Regions from separate parts of the Micromonospora sp. AB353 genome, predicted to be linked through region 2. Evidence: riboswitches for the same ligand, from Rfam matches in the RefSeq annotation. Region 2 holds a riboswitch; each other region holds the start of a gene.
The links. Region 2 has a riboswitch for cyclic di-AMP ahead of ACPCK6_RS23980 (transglycosylase family protein). Riboswitches for the same ligand answer to the same signal wherever they lie in the genome.
Positions count from the first base shown of each region.

Region 1 (4,253 bases), on a different contig from region 2:
ACGTCCCGCGCTGGACGCGATCCGGGACCGCACGCTGGCCCGTGGCGCGCGCCGCAACGAGGTACGCCGGGCGGCGTTCGACGCGGTGCTCGCCGCGCTCTACGCGCAGGCCCGTACGCTGCGGGTGGGCCGGTTGCCGGAGCAGCCCGCGTTCGAGGACGAGATCATCGAGCGGCCGGAGTTCCGCGAGTTCCTCAAGGCGTGGTGGCCCCGGCTGCACCCGCGGCACGTGCTGGACTGGCTGGCCCGCCCGGACCGGCTGCGCCGATACGCCGGGGGCGTCCTGTCCTCGGCGGAGATCCGGCTGCTCGGCGACGCGTACCGGACGCTGGCGACCGAGGGGCTGACGGTGGCCGACATCGCGCTGCTGGACGAGCTGGACGCGCTGCTCGGCAAGCCGGTGCGGCGGGCCCGGCCCAAGCGCGACCCGTACCAGCTCGCCGGTGGCGTGCGCGAGCTGAGCACGTACGCCGACCGGCAGCGCGCCGCCCGCGCGGCGGCGCGGGAGCGTCCGGACGACTACCGCGACTACGCGCACGTGGTGGTGGACGAGTCGCAGGACGTCTCGCCGATGCAGTGGCGGATGGTCGGCCGGCGCGGGCGGCTGGCGTCCTGGACGGTGGTCGGTGACCCGGCGCAGACCGCCTGGACCGGCGACCCGCAGGAGCTGGACCGGGCCCGTGACCAGGCGCTGGGCCGGCGCAAGCGGCACCGCTACGAGCTGACCACCAACTACCGGAACTCGGCGGAGATCTTCGCGGTGGCGGCGGCGGAGATCCGCCGCCTCTACCCGGACCTGCCGCTGCCCGACGCGGTGCGGTCCACCGGCGTGCCGCCGGTCGAGCGCACGGTGCCCGCCGCCGACCTGCCGGCGGCCACCGTCGAGGCGGCCGAGGCGCTGCTCGCGCAGGTGGAGGGCACCGTCGGGGTGATCACGCCGGTGCCGCGCCGGGACGAGGTCGCCGGCTGGCTGGGCGGGCTCGGCGCGGGCCGCCTCCAGGTGGTGACCAGCCTGCAGGCCAAGGGCATGGAGTACGACGGCGTGGTGCTGGTGGCACCGAGCGAGATCCGGGCCGACCCCGGCTCGGGTGTGCGCACGCTGTACGTGGCGCTGTCGCGGGCCACCCAGCGGCTCACCACGCTCGATCCCGTCTGACGGACACCCGACGTTGATCCAGCCGTCACCCACAGTTCAGTTGCATACATAGCGATGTGAACATACATTGGGCCTGGCCGGTACGGGGCAGGAAGGGTGTTGGCGTGGGCGCAGGTCATGACCACAGCGGCGCGGTGACCAACGCGGCGCACCGCCACCGGGGCCGCCTCTGGGCCGCCTTCGCGCTGCTCGCCGCCCTGATGGTGGTCGAGGCGGTGGCCGCGTTCACGACCGGCTCGCTGGCGCTGCTCTCCGACGCCGGGCACATGTTCACCGACGTCCTCGGCATCGGCATGGCGCTGGCCGCGATCACCGCCACCCGCCGCGCCGGCACCGACCCGCAGCGCACGTTCGGGCTCTACCGGCTGGAGGTGCTCGCCGCCCTCGCCAACGCCGTCCTGCTCGGCGCCGTGGCGATCTACGTCCTGGTCGAGGCGGTACGCCGGTTCGGCGAGCCGCCGGAGGTGCTGGCCGGCCCGATGCTCGTGGTGGCGGTGCTCGGCCTGCTCGCCAACATCGTCGCGTTCGCGCTGCTGCGCGCCGGGGCGAAGGAGAGCATCAACCTGCGCGGGGCGTACCTGGAGGTGCTCGGCGACCTGCTCGGCTCGCTCGGCGTGATCGCCGCGGCGCTGGTCATCGCGGTGACCGACTGGTGGTGGGCGGACCCGCTGGTCGCCGTCGGGATCGGCCTGTTCATCCTGCCGCGCACCTGGCGGCTCGGCCGGGCCGCGCTGCGCATCCTGGTGCAGGCCGCGCCGGAGCACCTCCAGGTCACCGCCGTGCACGACCGGCTGGCGGCCGTGCCCGGCGTGGCCGAGGTGCACGACCTGCACGTCTGGACGCTCACCTCGGGCATGGAGGTGGCCTCGGCGCACCTGACCACCGACCCGGGCGCGGACCCGGCCGGGGTGCTGGCCGCCGCGCGGGCCGCCCTGCACGAGGACTTCTCCATCGATCACGCCACGTTGCAGGTCGAACCCGGAGCGTCGGCCGGAGTGTGCGGCAAGACCGAGTGGTGATTAGGACACACTTAAATCACTGTGGCTAATGTAGTCTTATGCCGGTTTTGCCCCGCCTAGTGGCGTTGCTCGACGGAGCCGCGCCCGGGCAGCGCCGGTAGTCTCGGTCGCGGCCGCACCCGCGGACGCCACCCGGCCCCGGTGGGGCGGCCGTCGCCTAATCGTCCGCAGGGACGAGCCGGGGAACCACGTACGTGGGGTGCATCCGCGTCAGCGGTAGGGATCTTCCGTCCCGAACCCGTCAGCTAACCCGGTCGGCGTTGACGGAAGGACGTGTGAATGCCCCCAGTGGCACCTGTACGACGGACGGCCGCCCGGTTGGCGGCCCTGCTCGTCGCGACGCTGACCCTCGGCGTCGCGACCGTTCCGGTCTCCCCCGCCTCCGCGGCGCCGGCGACCGGCCTGCTCGCCGCCGCGCCCGGCGGCGACGACGAGGGCGGCACGCCGGAACTGCGCGCCCAGCTCGACGCGGCCAGCAAGGGCTGGCTGGAGGCGAAGGCCGCGCTGAACCGGTCGGTGACCCGCCAGAAACAGCTCAACGACCAGCTCAAGACGGTCGGCGCCGAGCTCGCCGTCCGCGACGCCAAGGTCGGCGAGATCGCCGTCGTGGCGTACCGCAACGGCCGCCTGGGCACCGCCGGGGCGCTGCTGGGCAGCAGCAGCCCGGAGGGCTTCATGGACCGGGCCGCCGCGCTGGAACAGGTCGCCGCGCACGAGGACCGTACGCTGCGCGACCTGATCGCCACCCGCGACGAGGCCACCCGCACCCGCGCCCAGCTCGACGGGGAGATCCTCGAGCAGCGCAAGCAGGTGACGGTGATGGCCAAGCGCAAGGAACAGGCCGAGCGCGCCCTGGAGGTGGCGAACGACCGCGCGTCGCGCAGCAGCAGCGGCGGTGGCAGCGTCCAGGGCACCTCCGGCAAGAACGCCAAACCGGCGCCGCGCAACTCGGACGGCTCCTGGCCGTCGGAGTCGTGCAGCGTCAACGACCCGACCCCGGCGAACGGCTGCATCACGCCGCGCACGCTGCACGCGCTGCAACAGGCGAAGGCGGCCGGCTTCACCAGGTACGTCTCGTGCCACCGGCCGAGCGGCTCGGGTGAGCATCCGAAGGGGCGGGCCTGCGACTTCGCCGCGCAGAAGAACGGCTTCGGCGGCGTCGCCACCGGCGGTGACCGGACGTACGGCAACAACCTGGCCGCGTACTTCGTGCGCAACGCCGACCCGCTCGCCGTGCTCTACGTGATCTGGTTCAAGCAGATCTGGCTGCCCAGCAGCGGGTGGAAGTCGTACAGCGGCGGCAACGGTGACCCGTCCAGCGACCACACCAACCACGTGCACCTGTCGGTGTACTGAGCACACCCGGAGAGGGTCGGCCGGATCAGGCCGGCCGGCCCTCCAGGGTCGCCCCGAGACGAGCCGCCAGGCCCAGGTGAGCCGCCCGGGCCTGGCGGAACGCGTACCCGAACAGCGGCGCCGGCGCAGTCAGCGTGATCTCCACGTCGATGCGTACCGTGCCGTCCGGCTCGTCCCGCAGGCGGGTGTGGTTGCGGACGGTCGTCGCGGGTTGCTGCCGCGCCACGGTGACGACCTCGTCCTCGCTCGCGACGAGCACGTCCGCCTGGTACGTGACCGGGAAGTGCAGCGGGCCGAGTTGCAGCCGGTCGGTGATCGCGTAGCTGGCCAGCGCGCCCGGCCGGGCCGGCAGCTTCCGGACCCGGACGATCAGCGGATGCAGCTCGCCCTGGCGACTCAGGTCACCCAGCAGGGCCACCGCGTCGGCCCGGGTGCACCGGGCCTGCACGGTGTAGCTGAAGCTGTCGCTGCTCTGCAAGCGGGCCCCCTCGCCGTCGTGCGTCGCGACGATCGTCCCGTACCGACGCCGGACTGGCAACGGGTAGAAGGTCCCCTGGCCGCAGGGGGTGTGAACGGCGCTCAGGCGCCGGGCAGCACCTCGGGGGTGTCGTCGGCGAACCACGGCTCGGGCGCGCCGAACAGGCCGAGCAGGCCGGTCACCCAGAGCTGCCGGTGCACGAACCGGCTCGGCTCGGTGACCACGAGCTTGACGCCGCTGACCT
Region 1 covers NZ_JBMVFV010000012.1:90,668-94,920, forward strand. The annotation lists gene ACPCK6_RS08740 (HelD family protein) at 1-1,156, shown strand, start outside; gene ACPCK6_RS08745 (cation diffusion facilitator family transporter) at 1,261-2,175, shown strand; cyclic di-AMP (ydaO/yuaA leader) riboswitch at 2,320-2,450, shown strand; gene ACPCK6_RS08750 (coiled-coil domain-containing protein) at 2,455-3,531, shown strand; gene ACPCK6_RS08755 (SRPBCC family protein) at 3,557-4,009, opposite strand; gene ACPCK6_RS08760 (STAS domain-containing protein) at 4,111-4,253, opposite strand, start outside.
Region 1: another riboswitch for cyclic di-AMP. It lies ahead of ACPCK6_RS08750 (coiled-coil domain-containing protein); the one in region 2 lies ahead of ACPCK6_RS23980 (transglycosylase family protein).

Region 2 (4,253 bases):
CGACAGGTGCGACAGCAGCGTGTCGGTGAGCAGGTCCACCGCCTCCTGGAGCCCGGTGAAGTCGCCGGGCCGGCGGACCAGCTCCACGAGTGCCCGGTCGACGCTCTCCACCACGCCGTGGATCACCACGTGCTCCTCCTCCAGGCGGTCCAGCACTGCCGCCAGCCCGGCCTCGGAGCGGCGCAGGTGCGGGAAGATCGAGGCGTCCTCCAGCCCGTGGTGCTGGGTGACCATCGTGCAGTACGCCGCGCAGTACGCCCCGAGCGTCCAGTTGTTCTGCCGCATGGTCATCTCGTTCAGCGCGGCTCGCGCCCGGCCCGGCGAGACACTGCCCTGCTTGACCTGTTCCAGCAGGTCGCGCACCTGGGCCAGCTCCTGGCGCAGATGGTCGTGCACGTCCACCAGGTGCTGCCCGGCGGCCTGTCCCCGGGCCGGGTAGACGTGCCCGGCCGGCGGCGGCGGGGCGCTCGGGCGGGTGGACTCGTCCCAGGGGCGGCGCGCGCTCAGGCGTACCCCGGGGTCGGGGGTGGGGGTGACGCCGAGCGTGCTCGGGCCGCCGGCGGTGGTCTGCTCGTCGGCGGCCGTGCGGGTTCCGCCGGCGTGCGTGGCGCGCTCGGCGGCGACCAGCTCCCGCACGGCGGGCGCGACCTCCTGGCCGAAGATCTGGATCGCGCGCGGCTCGTCGCTGCCGAGGATGAACGTGGTGATGCCGTGCTCCAGCGTGAGCCCGGCCAGCTCCTCCACCCACTGCTCCGGCGGCCCGGCGAGGAAACCGGCCGACGAGCGGGCGAACGTGCCGGTCACGTTGAGCATGCGGCGGATCGCGGCCGGGTCGCGCCCGGCGGCCCGGGCGCCCTCGTCGACGAGCGCGTTCAGGGCGGGCAGCTCGTCGGGGCCCTTCGGCAGGTACGACAGGGACGGCAGCCAGCCGTCCGCGGCGCGGCCGACCAGGCGCAGCATGCGCGGCTTGTACGCGCCGACCCAGATGCCCACCGGATGTGCGGGCGCCGGACCGCGCTTGGCGCCGACCACCCGGTAGTGCTCGCCGTCGACGCGGATCATGCCGCGACGGTCGGTGTCCCAGACCTCGCGGATCACCCGGATCGCCTCGTCGAGCGCCTCGACGGCGGCGCCGGGGGACAGGCGCCGCCCGCCCGCCGCCTCGATCGCGTCCCAGAACGCGCCCGCGCCGAGGCCCAGCTCGACTCGGCCGCCGGTGAGCAGGTCCAGGCTGGCGACGCTGCGGGCCAGCACCACCGGCTGGCGCAACGGCAGGTTGAGGACGTTTCCGGCCAGGCGGACACGTTCGGTCGCGGCGGCCACGTAGGACATCAGCGTCCAGGTGTCCAGGAAGCCCGGCTGGTAGGGATGGTCCTGGAACGTGACCAGGTCCAGCCCGACCTGCTCGCAGAGCCGGGCTAGCGCCACCACCTGGTCGGGCTGCCCGGCGGCGGGGGTGACGAAGCCGCCGAAGGTCAGCTCGTGTCCGTGATCGGTCATCCGTCAAGCCCTCCCGTGATCTTGCCTGGCCCTGCCACCGTAGCGCCGCCGCCGGTCGCCCGGCCGGGTGAAGAGCGTCACAAGAAGTGGACGATCGTCGCAAATCGCCCCTAGCGTCGGTTTCGTTCGCAGACGCGGACACCACGGGCCGGAAACGCCAAATCCCGCCGCCGGCCCCGGTAACCGAACCTCGTGCGGGAGCGGGGGAACCACACGTTCCACGGTGCATCGTCACCTCGGGGTGAAGCCGCCACCGGCGGCCGGGCTCCTCGGCCCGAACCCGACAGCTCACCTCGTCGGCGTGGAGGAATCCACATGGCAACTGAATACTCAGCCCGAAGCCGCCGTACCGCTCTCGGAACGGTCCTGGTCGGCGCCGCCGTCGGGGCCGCTACCCTCGTCGGCCCGGCCGCCCCGGCGAGCGCGGGCGTCAACTGGGACGCGGTCGCGCGCTGCGAATCAGGCGGCAACTGGAAGATCAACACCGGTAACGGCTACTACGGCGGGCTCCAGTTCTCCCGCGCCACCTGGAACGGTTACGGCGGCCAGAAGTACGCCGCGCGCGCCGACCTGGCCAGCCGGTCCGAGCAGATCGGCGTCGCGGAGAAGGTTCTGCGCGGCCAGGGCATCGGCGCGTGGCCGGTCTGCGGCAAGAAGGGCGGTTCGACGAGCGCGGCGACCCGGTCCGAGCGGGCCACCACGAAGGCGGCACCGAGGAAGGCGGCGCCGAAGCGGGCCGCCGCGACGAAGGCGGCGCCGGAACGCGCCACGACGAAGGCGGCGCCGCGGCCGTCGTCCGGCGCCGGGGAGTATGTGGTCCGGCGCGGGGACACGCTGTCGGAGATCGCCGTGGCGCAGCGCGTCGACGGCGGCTGGCGGGCCCTGCACGAGCGCAACCGGGCAGTGGTCGGCGACGACCCGGGCCTGATCTTCCCCGGTCAGTTGCTGCGCCTGCGCTGACCTCGTCCGAGCGCCCGGCCGGTTCGCCCCGGCCGGGCGCTCGTCCGTCCGCGACACGCCGTGTGGCCGGTGTCCGGCCTGCTCGCGGCGCCGGGACGCGACCCGGACCGGCCGGTGACCGCGATTCGTCGGAGCCGGTTGCTAGGGTCACGCATGCTCGGCTAAGACGTGAAGAAAGCGCGGATATGACCAACGACCCGTTCTCGGCGGCCGCGAGCATCGACGAGCTGCTGACCCGCACGCAGCAGGCGCTCACCGCGATGCGCTCCCGGGCCTCGGCGCACGCCGACGGCGAGCCGGGCGAGCTGCTGCTCGCCGAGGGCACTGCCGCCGGCGGCCGGGTCCGCGCGGTCGCCGTCCAGGGTGGCCGGCTCGATTCCGTGACGATCGACCCGGAGCTGGCCGGCGAGCCTCTCGACGTCCTCTGCGGACACCTCGTGACCGCCGCCAACGCCGCGTTGTCCGAGCTGGACGACCGGGTCAGCGCGTCGGCCCGGGCCGACGCCGACGCGCTCGCCGCCCGGCTCGGCAGCATGGGCGACCAGGCCGAGCTGTTCGGCCGCGCGATGCACGAGGCGGCCGCCCGGATCCACCGCGACCGCGGTGCCGCGTCCCGGGCCGGGCGCGCGGTCTGACCCGACCGCACCCGCCCCGGCACGACGAGGCGCCGCACCGCACGCGGCGCCGGCCACGCGCGACGCGGCGCCGGCCTGGCACGACGAGGCGGCCGGCCTGGCACGACGAGGCGGCCGGCCGCCGGGGAGGACGACGACCGGCCGCGCTACGACACGGTCAGCTCAGGGTGACCGCGGTGTCGTCGACGACGAAGGACGTCTGCAACGAGCTGTCCTCCACGCCGCTGAACGAGATGGTCGCCGTGGTGCCCGCGAGCGACGAGATGTCGAAGGACCGCTGCACGTAGCCGGTGGCCTTGTTCAGGTTGGAGTACGTGGCCAGCGTGGTGCTGCCCGCCTTGACGGTGAGCTTGTCGTACGCGGTGCTGGTGGTCGACTCCGCGCTGTCGATGTGCAGCCAGAAGCTCAACGTCGCCCGGCATCCGGCCGGGATCGTCACCGACTGGCTGAGCGTGTCGGTGTGCGACGAGCCGTACCCGTCCAGCCACGCCTTGTACGAGCCGCCGTGCGCGGCCTGGCCGCTGTCGGTGGTGATGACGCCGGACGAGGCGCTCCAGTTCACGTTGCCCGACTCGAAGCCCGGGTTGGCGAGCTTGTTGCCGGAGCAGCCGCCCGACGGCGGGGTGGTCGTGGTGCTCGGGGTGGGCGTCGGGGTGCCGCCGGAGCAGGTCGGGTCACCGGACTGGGCCGGCACGCTCACCGCGTCCCAGGCCGCCTTGACCGTGTTGAACTCCGCGCAGCTGCCCGGGTAGAGGTTCTTCGCCGCCTGCAGCGTCCAGGTGCGGTACTTGAGGTACGACGAGGACGAGGTCTTCAGCAGCATGCCGTTGTACATGATCTTCATGGCCTTCTGGATGCCCAGGCCGGTCACGCTGCTGCCGTTGCAGGTCGAGCTGGACGGCTGCCCGTTGGTCGGGCTGCTGCCGTTGGCGAGCAGGTAGAACCAGTGGTTGCCCGGGCCGGCCGCGGCGTGCACCTCGGTCGACGGGATGCTGCTGGAGTAGCAGTTCGGGTCGCCGAGCGCCGACGGGTTGTACATGTTGCGGATCGGGCCGGAGCCGACCAGGTTGATCTTCTCGCCGACCAGGAAGTCCGGCGCGTCGTAGCTGGACGGCTCGTTGGCGAACCACTCGGTGGCCGCGCCGAACGTGTCGGCCA
Region 2 covers NZ_JBMVFV010000074.1:8,770-13,022, reverse strand. The annotation lists gene ACPCK6_RS23985 (LLM class flavin-dependent oxidoreductase) at 1-1,500, opposite strand, end outside; cyclic di-AMP (ydaO/yuaA leader) riboswitch at 1,672-1,817, shown strand; gene ACPCK6_RS23980 (transglycosylase family protein) at 1,816-2,460, shown strand; gene ACPCK6_RS23975 (YbaB/EbfC family nucleoid-associated protein) at 2,646-3,095, shown strand; gene ACPCK6_RS23970 (M4 family metallopeptidase) at 3,253-4,253, opposite strand, start outside.

Region 3 (4,253 bases), on a different contig from region 2:
TGACGGTGACCCGGCCGCCGGCCAGGTCGACCTGGACGTCGGTGACGCCCGGAAGTGCGCTCAGCTCGGTGCTCACCGAGTTGACGCAGTGCCCGCAGGTCATGCCGTTCACCTGGTAGGTGGTCTCCATCTCGCCCTCCGATCTGATACCCCCCAGGGGTACTTTCCGAACGTTAGCATACCCCCGTGGGGTACGCTATCCTCGGTTTCATGACCGCGCCGTCCAGCCCGACCCGGGGCTACACCGCCAGCAAGGACCAACTCCTCGCCCGGCTCCGCCGGATCGAGGGCCAGGTCCGTGGCATCGAGAAGATGGTCGAGGACGACCGTTACTGCATCGACGTGCTGACCCAGATCTCGGCCATCCAGGCGGCGCTGGACAAGGTGGGGCTGGGCCTGCTCGACGGCCACGCCCGGCACTGCATGCACGAGGGCGCCGCCGAGGGCCGGGCCGACGAGATGGCGACCGAGATGATGGCCGCCGTCGGCCGCCTGATGAAGCGCGGCTGAGCGGGGACCTTCGACCCCTCCGGCCAGGGCACATCGACCCGCGCCGACGCGCCCGGGCGGACGTACCGTCGATGTGGCGGGCAGGCCGGCCCGGCGGACCCGCGGTGACGGACGGAGGGCGGCCCGATGATGTGGCAGAGCCCGATGATGGGCTGGATGTGGATCTGGTCCCTGCTGGTGCTCGCCGTGCTGGCGGGGCTCGTCTGGGCGGCCGTGCGGTGGACCGGCCCGCAGTACCTGGGCCCGACGACGGCCCGGCGCATCCTGGACGAGCGGTACGCCCGCGGCGAGATCGACGAGGACGAGTACCGGCGACGCCGGGCCGGCCTGGCCTGACCACGCGGTGCGCGCGTCAACGGCCACGGTGTGCGGGAGCGGACGGCCGGGCTGCCTACCATGGCCGGACGACGACCCGGACGTGGTCGACACGTCCGCGCCGGCCGGGTGACCAGACCGGTCCGGCGGACCAGGCGTCGCCGCGACCGTTGGGAGAGACCTCATGGGTGCCGACCACACCCACCCCGCGCCCGCCGCGCCGCCGGGCGTACGACGGCTGCTCGTCGCCGTGGTGGTGCCGCTGTTCGCGCTCACCGTGATCGCGGCGCTGGTGCTCTGGCCCGGGCAGGACCGGGAGCCGATCGGCGGCGCTGACGTCCCCCGCTACCACGGCACGGTGACCCGGGTGGTCACCGAGCCCTGCCCGCCGACGCCGGAGGCCCCGGAGGGCGGCGGTGGCCCCTGCGGCACCGTGACGGTCACCGCCGAGCAGGGCCCGGACGCGGGCCGGCAGGTCGAGACGCCGATCCCGGCCGGGCCGGGCGCTCCCCGGGTCGCGGTCGGCGACGAGGTCGTCCTGGTCGAGCTGACCGACCCGGCCGACCCGGCGGTGAAGTCCTACAACATCGCCGAGCACCAGCGCGGTACGCCGCTGATCTGGCTGATGGTGCTGTTCGCCGCCGCGATCGTGGCGTTCGGCCGGTGGCGCGGGCTCGCCGCGCTCGGCGGCCTGGTGGCCAGCTTCGCCATCCTCCTGGGCTTCGTGCTGCCTGGTATCGGTGCCGGCCAGCCGCCGCTGCTCGTGGCGATCGTCGGCGCCGCGTTGATCATGTTCGTGGTGCTCTACCTGACGCACGGGATCACCGCGCAGACGTCGGTCGCGGTGCTCGGCACGCTCGGCAGCCTGGTGGTCACCGGCGTGCTCGGCCTGCTCGCCACGTCCGCCACCCACCTGACCGGCTTCGGCAGCGAGGACGCCACCACGCTGTCCATGTTCCAGGGCGACGTGGACCTGCACGGGCTGCTGCTGGCCGGCATCATCATCGGCTCGCTGGGCGTGCTGGACGACGTGACGGTCACCCAGGCGGCCACCGTCACCGAACTGGCGCACGCCAACCCCGGACTGTCCCGGCGGCAGCTCTACCGGGCGGCGACCCGCGTCGGCCGGGCCCACATCGCGTCCACCGTCAACACCATCGTGCTGGCGTACGCGGGCGCCTCACTGCCGCTGCTGCTCCTGCTGGTCGCCGACTCCCGCCCGGTGAGCGAGATCCTCACCAGTGAGTTCCTCGCCCAGGAGATCGTCCGCAGCGCGGTGGCGACGCTCGGCCTGATCGCCGCCGTACCGCTGACGACCGGACTGGCCGCGATCGTGACCACCGCCGGGCGGCGCTCGCCCGGCGCGGAGCCGGCGCCCGCCGCGCCCCCGCCGCCGGCCGGACGGGACGACGCGCTGGAGGCCCTCGGCGGCGGAAGGAGTACGGAGGCCGCATGGTGACACTCCGCAGCGTGACCATCGAATTCAAACGCGACGCTGGTCACGGTGTGCCACGGCGAAATCTCGCTATTGGTCGGCTTCCGGACGTAGATCCTCACGAGTGCTGTCAGGTAACCTCGCTGCCGGTCACCGCCGAAGGCGCGCACCGGCGCCAGCGGTGCCGCCGCCCAATCGCCCACGGGCGAACCGGGGAACCAGGTACATGGGGTGAATCCGCGACAGCGGTAGGGGCCACTTCCGTCCCGAACCCGTCAGCTAACCCGGTCGGCGGCCGACGGAAGGGAACACTGTGACGGCACCCCTGCGCCGCTGGCTGACACCCGTGGTGGCCGTGCTGGCCTCGCTGGCCGTGCTGGCCGGCCCGAACCCGGCGACCGCGGCCCCCGCCGCGGCGGCCCCCGGCAACCCCTCGGGCCACGAGGAGGACGGCGACCCGCCGCTCATCACCGAGGCGATCGACTCCGCCAACCGGAACTTCCTCCAGGCCAAGGCGAAGCTCGCCAAGTCCCAGGACCGCCAGCGGCGGCTGGCGGCCGAGGTGAAGACGGCACAGGCCGAACTCGACGCGCTCAGCCCGCAGGTCAACCAGCTCGCCGCCCAGTCCTACCGGACCGGCCGGATGGGCGCGATGGCGATGCTGCTGGAGAGCAACTCCCCCGACTCGTTCGTCCGCCGGGTCAACGCCTTGGACGAGCTGAACCTCCTCAACGCGCAGCGCCTGGCCGCCATCAACGCGGTCAAGACCCGCGCCGAGCAGGCCAAGATCGCGCTCGACGCCGAGGTGCGCGAGCAGGAGAAGCAGAAGAACGCGATGGAGCGCGAGAAGGTGCAGGCCGAGCGTGCGCTGAAGCTCGTCGGCGGTCTCGGCTTCACCGGCGGCCTGGTCTCCGCCACCTCACCGGTCGCCAAGATCGCCCCCGGCCGCACCTCCGACGGCGGGTGGAAGGCCGAGTCGTGCAGCGAGGACGACCCGACCACCTCGGGCTGCGTCACGCCGCGCACGCTGCACGCGTACAAGGAGGTCCGGCGCGCCGGCTTCAAGCGCTTCGTGGGCTGCTACCGGCCCGGCGGGCCGTGGGAGCACCCCAAGGGCAAGGCGTGCGACTGGTCGCTCCAGAACAGCGGCTTCGCGCCCTGGCACAACAACGACACCCGCCGGTACGGCAACGAGGTGGCCGCCTTCCTCATCCGCAACGCCGACCGGCTGGGCATCTACTACGTCATCTGGAACCGGCAGATCTGGTTCCCGGCCACCGGCTGGAGTTCGTACAGCGGACCGTCGAACCACACCGATCACGTCCACATGTCGCTGCTCTGACCCGGACACCACGAAAAGGGGCCGCCCTCGGGCGGCCCCTTTTCTCGTCCGTACGGGTCAGCTCGCCAGCGCCGGGTCGGCGGGCGCGGCCGGGGCGGGCAGCGGGGCCGGGGCCTGCGCCACGGTCCGCACCTCGCCACCGGCGAGCCGGTACGACATGCCCACCACCGTGCACCGCCCGGCGGCCACCCGCTCGGCCAGCACGGCGGACCGGGCCAGCAGCGTCTCCACCGTCTGCGCGATGTGGACGTCGATGATCCCGTCGAGATCCTCGACGCCCTGGCGGGCGGCGCGCAGCAGGCTCGGCGAGACCGCGTCCACCACCGCGCCCAGGTGCCCGGCCGGGGCGGCACCGGTCCGGACCCCCTCCCGGGCGGCCTGGACCGCGCCGCACGAGTCGTGCCCGAGCACCACCACGAGCGGCGTGCCCAGCACGGTGACGGCGTACTCGACGCTGCCGAGCACCTCCGGCCCGGCGGTGTGCCCGGCGGTACGCACCACGAAGAGGTCACCGAGACCGCGGTCGAAGATGATCTCGGCGGCGAGCCGCGAGTCGGAGCAGCCGACGATCACCGCGAACGGGTGCTGGCCGTCGGCCACCGCCGCCCGGTGCCCGGCGTCCTGATTCGGATGCTGCGGGACGCCCGTGAC
Region 3 covers NZ_JBMVFV010000004.1:70,838-75,090, forward strand. The annotation lists gene ACPCK6_RS03225 (heavy-metal-associated domain-containing protein) at 1-130, opposite strand, end outside; gene ACPCK6_RS03230 (metal-sensitive transcriptional regulator) at 211-510, shown strand; gene ACPCK6_RS03235 (SHOCT domain-containing protein) at 637-846, shown strand; gene ACPCK6_RS03240 (YibE/F family protein) at 1,010-2,284, shown strand; cyclic di-AMP (ydaO/yuaA leader) riboswitch at 2,439-2,569, shown strand; gene ACPCK6_RS03245 (coiled-coil domain-containing protein) at 2,574-3,602, shown strand; gene ACPCK6_RS03250 (carbonic anhydrase) at 3,660-4,253, opposite strand, start outside.
Region 3: another riboswitch for cyclic di-AMP. It lies ahead of ACPCK6_RS03245 (coiled-coil domain-containing protein); the one in region 2 lies ahead of ACPCK6_RS23980 (transglycosylase family protein).

Region 4 (4,253 bases), on a different contig from region 2:
CACCGCGCAGAAGGTCGGCCTGGCTCAGGCGCTGCTGCGCCCGCCCGGCCTGCTGGTGCTCGACGAGCCCTGGGAGGGGCTGGACGCCACCGCCCGCGAGGCGGTCCCCGAGATCATCGGTGAGGTGCTGGCCGGCGGCGGCACGGTGCTGGTCAGCGACCACCGGGGCGAGACGGTCCGGCTCCCGGGCGCTCGGCACCTGTCGGTCACCGGCGGCACGGTGACCGAGGAGGCGTCGTCGGGCGGCGCGGCCGTCGCCGTGGTCGAGCTCGCGGTGCCGGCCGCCGGGCTGGCCGCCGCCGTCGCCCGCCTGCGCGCCGACGGCCACCAGATCCTTCGGGTACGCGAACACGCCGTCCCGCCCCCGGCCACGCACCCGGTGCCGGCCTCCGCCGGCCCGTCGGGCACCGGCGGGCCGGGCGGCGCGTCCGCCGCTGGTTCCCCGGACCAGGCCGGTGCCGAGGCCGAGGGCTCCGCCCGGCCCGGGCCGGCGTCCGAGGTGACCCGGTGATCGCGCTGGTCCGGCTGCGGTTGGCCGGCTTCCTGCGTACCGGACGGGCGCTCGCGCCGGTCCTGGCCGGCCTGCTCGTCCTCGGCGTCCTCTACGGCGGTGGCCGGGCCCGACCGGCGGAGGCCTACGGCGTCTCCGCCGTGGTGCTGTTCCCGGTGCTGGCCTGGCAGACCAAGATCCTGCTGGACGTGGAACCCGACGTGCAGCGCCGGATGGCCCGGGTGGTGGCCGGCCCGGCCCGGGAACGGGCGGCCGGGCTGATCGCGGCGCTGGTGGCGGGGCTCGCCGTGGTGCTGCTGGCGCTGGCGCTGCCGTGGCCGCTGGGCGGGGTCACCGCTGCCGTCGGGCCGGGGGAGCGGCCGGTGCTCGCCGGGGTGGCCCTGGGGCTCTGGGCACACCTGCTCGCGCTGCCGGCGGCGGTGGCGCTCGGCGCGCTCGCCAGCCGGGCGGTGACGCGCAGCGCCGGCTACGGGGTCGCGGTGCTGGTCACCGGCGCGGTCGGGGTCGTGGTGCTCGGGCTGTCCGGCTCGGTCGTGCCGTGGCTGGCCCCGCCGGTGATGGCGACCGCGCGGGCGCTCACCGGGCCGGTCGCGGCCGGCGAGGGTCTGCTGCTGACCTGCTGGGCGGCGCTCTGGGCGGCGGTGGCGCTGACCGGCTACGCCTGGGCGCGGCGTACCCGGGCCTGAGCGACGGGTGACCGGGAGCACTCGGCACGATTTGGTGCTGCGGCGTACGTCGCGTAACCTGGTGCGGTAGTTCCACCCAAAGACCGCTGGTCACCGTGCTCCGGCACGGTCGAAGGTCCCGCGACGACGGGCGACCCGCGCAGGGCGGTAAGCGAAACTCGGTGTCACGCACGGCCCACCCAGCGCCTTCTGGTACGACGCCAGCAGCGCCGCGCCACCGCGGATGTTCGCGGCCGGGTCGGTGCGCAGCGTGCCCGCGTCGAGCCCGGTGAGCGCGGCGGCGGCGTCGAGCGTCTGGAGCGAGGCGGGCGGCAGCGGGGTCTCCCGCTCCGGTGCGGCGGCGGTGGCCGGGTCGAGCTTCAGCGGGCGGGAGTCGTCGCCGCGCGGGTCCTCGTCCTCGTCGACGTGGGCGCTGCCCGGCATGGCGAGGATGTGCGCGGCGTCGGTCAGGTGCATCGGGCCGTAGCCACCGCTGGTGCTCGGCTGTCCGGTGTGGGTGTCCCAGCGGGACTCCAGATAGGAGACGCCGAGCAGTACGTTCTGCGGCACGCCGTACTCGGCCGCGGCGGCGGCGTACTGTTGTTGCCTGTCGCTCGCGGGCGCGGACGTGTCCGGCGCGGCGGTCACCGGGCCGGTCGTCGCCAGCGCGGTGGCTGTCGCCACTGCGGCGGCGAGCAGTATCCGTCTGCCCGACGGCGGGGCGGAGAGGTGCATCGAACCTCCTGGACAGGGATGGGGGTCACTGCGTCTCCACCCTCACTCCGCACACCCGCGAGGGTCAATAGCTTTCCAGTGGGTAATCAGCCTTGAAAGAAAATTTCACCTCTATCCTCGGTGCGGCCCCGCATCGCGTACGGAGTGTCACGGCGCTGGAAGTTGCGGATCGATAACGGTGGTCCCTACTCTGGTGAATCGTCGGCCGCACGTCTCACCGTCCAACCCGGTCGGTGACGGTCCGACACCGCCGAGTCGCCTCCGGGCGAGCCGGGGAACCAGGTACCTGGGGTGAATCCGCAGCGATGCGGTAGGGCGGCTCCCTTCCCGCCCGAATCCGTCAGCTAACCCGGTAGGCGGTACGGAAGAAGGAGTACGGACGCCCGGTGGCACTCCATGCCCCGCGGCCGTCGTCGAGCCGGTCGGTCGACCGGTCCACGGCTGTGCCGCGTACCCGCTGGTCCCGCTTCACCACAGCCCTCGCCGCCCTGGTCGGCACCGCAGTCGTCCTGACCGGCGGCGCCACGGCGGCACACGCCGAACCCTCGGTCGCCGAGATCGAGGCCCAGATCGACCGCGACTGGAACAAGCTCGAACCGGTCATCGAACAGGTCAACGCCGTACGTGAGCAGCTCGCCGCGCGGCGCAAGCAGGCCGACGCGCTCGGCCGCCAGATCGCACCCCTCCAGGCCCGGGTGGACGCCGCCCTCGGCCAGGTCGGCGGGCTCGCCGCCGACGCCTACAAGGGCGACAACCTCTCCACAGTCAACGCGCTGCTGGGCAGCCGCTCGCCCGGTGACCTGGTCAACGGCCTGGAGCTGCTCGACCGCTTCGCGCACCGCCAGCACGAGCAGGTGCGCTCCGTCGCCGCGCTGCGCGACGAGCTGGCGGCGAAGAAGAAGCCGCTGGACGAGATGGTCGCCGGGCTGGCGCGTACCGAGGCCCAGCTCGCGGCGAAGAAGAAGCAGATCGACGCCGAGATCGCCAAGCTGGAGAAGCTGCGGCTCACTGTGTACGGCAAGGGTGGCGGCGGCCCGCTGCGCCCGGCGCCCTGTCCGTCCGGCTACCCCGGTGGCCCGGCCGGAGCGGCGGTCAAGTTCGCCTGCGCCCAGATCGGCAAGATCTACGTCTGGGGCGCGGCCGGACCGGACCACTTCGACTGCTCGGGCCTCACCATGGCCGCCTGGGCGAAGGGCGGCGTCTCGCTGCCGCACAGCGCACGCCAGCAGCACGGCGTGACGAAGCGGATCAGCCGGGCCGAGTTGCGCGCCGGTGACCTCGTCTTCTACTACGGCGACCTGCACCACGTGGCGATGTACGTGGGTGACGGCTGGGTGGTGCACGCCTCCCAGTCCGGCAAGCCGATCACCATGAAGCGGGTCGACGACGGCGACATCAACAGCTACGGCCGGGTGTAAGGAAGGGCCCCCTCTTAACGCCTCCGGTAGAGGAGGGGGCCCCTATTAACAACTGCGGGCGCGGTCAGCGCGTCGGCCAGGTGCGCCAGCTCTGCCAGGACCGGCTCGGCGTCGGACCGCGCTGCCCCTGGTAACGCGAGCCGTAGACGGCCGAGCCGTACGGGTGCTCGGCCGGCGAGGAGAGCCGGAAGATGCAGAGCTGCCCGATCTTCATGCCCGGCCAGAGCGTGATCGGCAGGTTCGCCACGTTCGACAGCTCCAGCGTGACGTGACCGGAGAAGCCCGGGTCGATGAAACCGGCTGTCGAGTGGGTCAGCAGCCCCAGCCGCCCCAGGCTCGACTTGCCCTCCAGCCGGCCGGCGAGCTGGTCACCCAGCGAGATCACCTCGAGCGTGGAGGCGAGCACGAACTCGCCCGGGTGCAGCACGAACGGCTGCCCCTCCGGCACCTCCACCATCGAGGTCAGGTCGTCCTGCTGGACCGACGGATCGATGTGCGTGTAGAGGTGGTTGTTGAAGACCCGGAACAGCCGGTCCAGGCGTACGTCGATGCTCGACGGCTGCACCAGCGTGGGCTCGAAGGGCTCCAGCGCGAGCGTGCCGGCCTTGATCTCGGAGATCAGGTCGCGGTCGGAGAGCAGCATCGGAACACCATAGCGACCGGTACGGGTGACCTGCGTGTCGCACTACATCTTCGTACACGTGTTCGATAGAGTGTCCACATGGCTTCCTGGTCCGAATTCGCCGCCGACGAGCCCCGCCTCGCCGGCGAGATCCGCCTCCTTATGCAGCAGTACGGGCCGGGCTTCGGCTACCTCGCCACGGTCCGCGCCGACGGCGGCCCCCGCGTCCACCCGGTCTCCCCGGTGATCACCGCCGACGGCCTCTGGTGCTTCGTCATCGACTCGCCGAAGCGACGCGACCT
Region 4 covers NZ_JBMVFV010000006.1:83,369-87,621, reverse strand. The annotation lists gene ACPCK6_RS05085 (ATP-binding cassette domain-containing protein) at 1-511, shown strand, start outside; gene ACPCK6_RS05080 (hypothetical protein) at 508-1,197, shown strand; gene ACPCK6_RS05075 (lysozyme family protein) at 1,288-1,911, opposite strand; cyclic di-AMP (ydaO/yuaA leader) riboswitch at 2,150-2,284, shown strand; gene ACPCK6_RS05070 (C40 family peptidase) at 2,298-3,329, shown strand; gene dcd (dCTP deaminase) at 3,394-3,972, opposite strand; gene ACPCK6_RS05060 (pyridoxamine 5'-phosphate oxidase family protein) at 4,051-4,253, shown strand, end outside.
Region 4: another riboswitch for cyclic di-AMP. It lies ahead of ACPCK6_RS05070 (C40 family peptidase); the one in region 2 lies ahead of ACPCK6_RS23980 (transglycosylase family protein).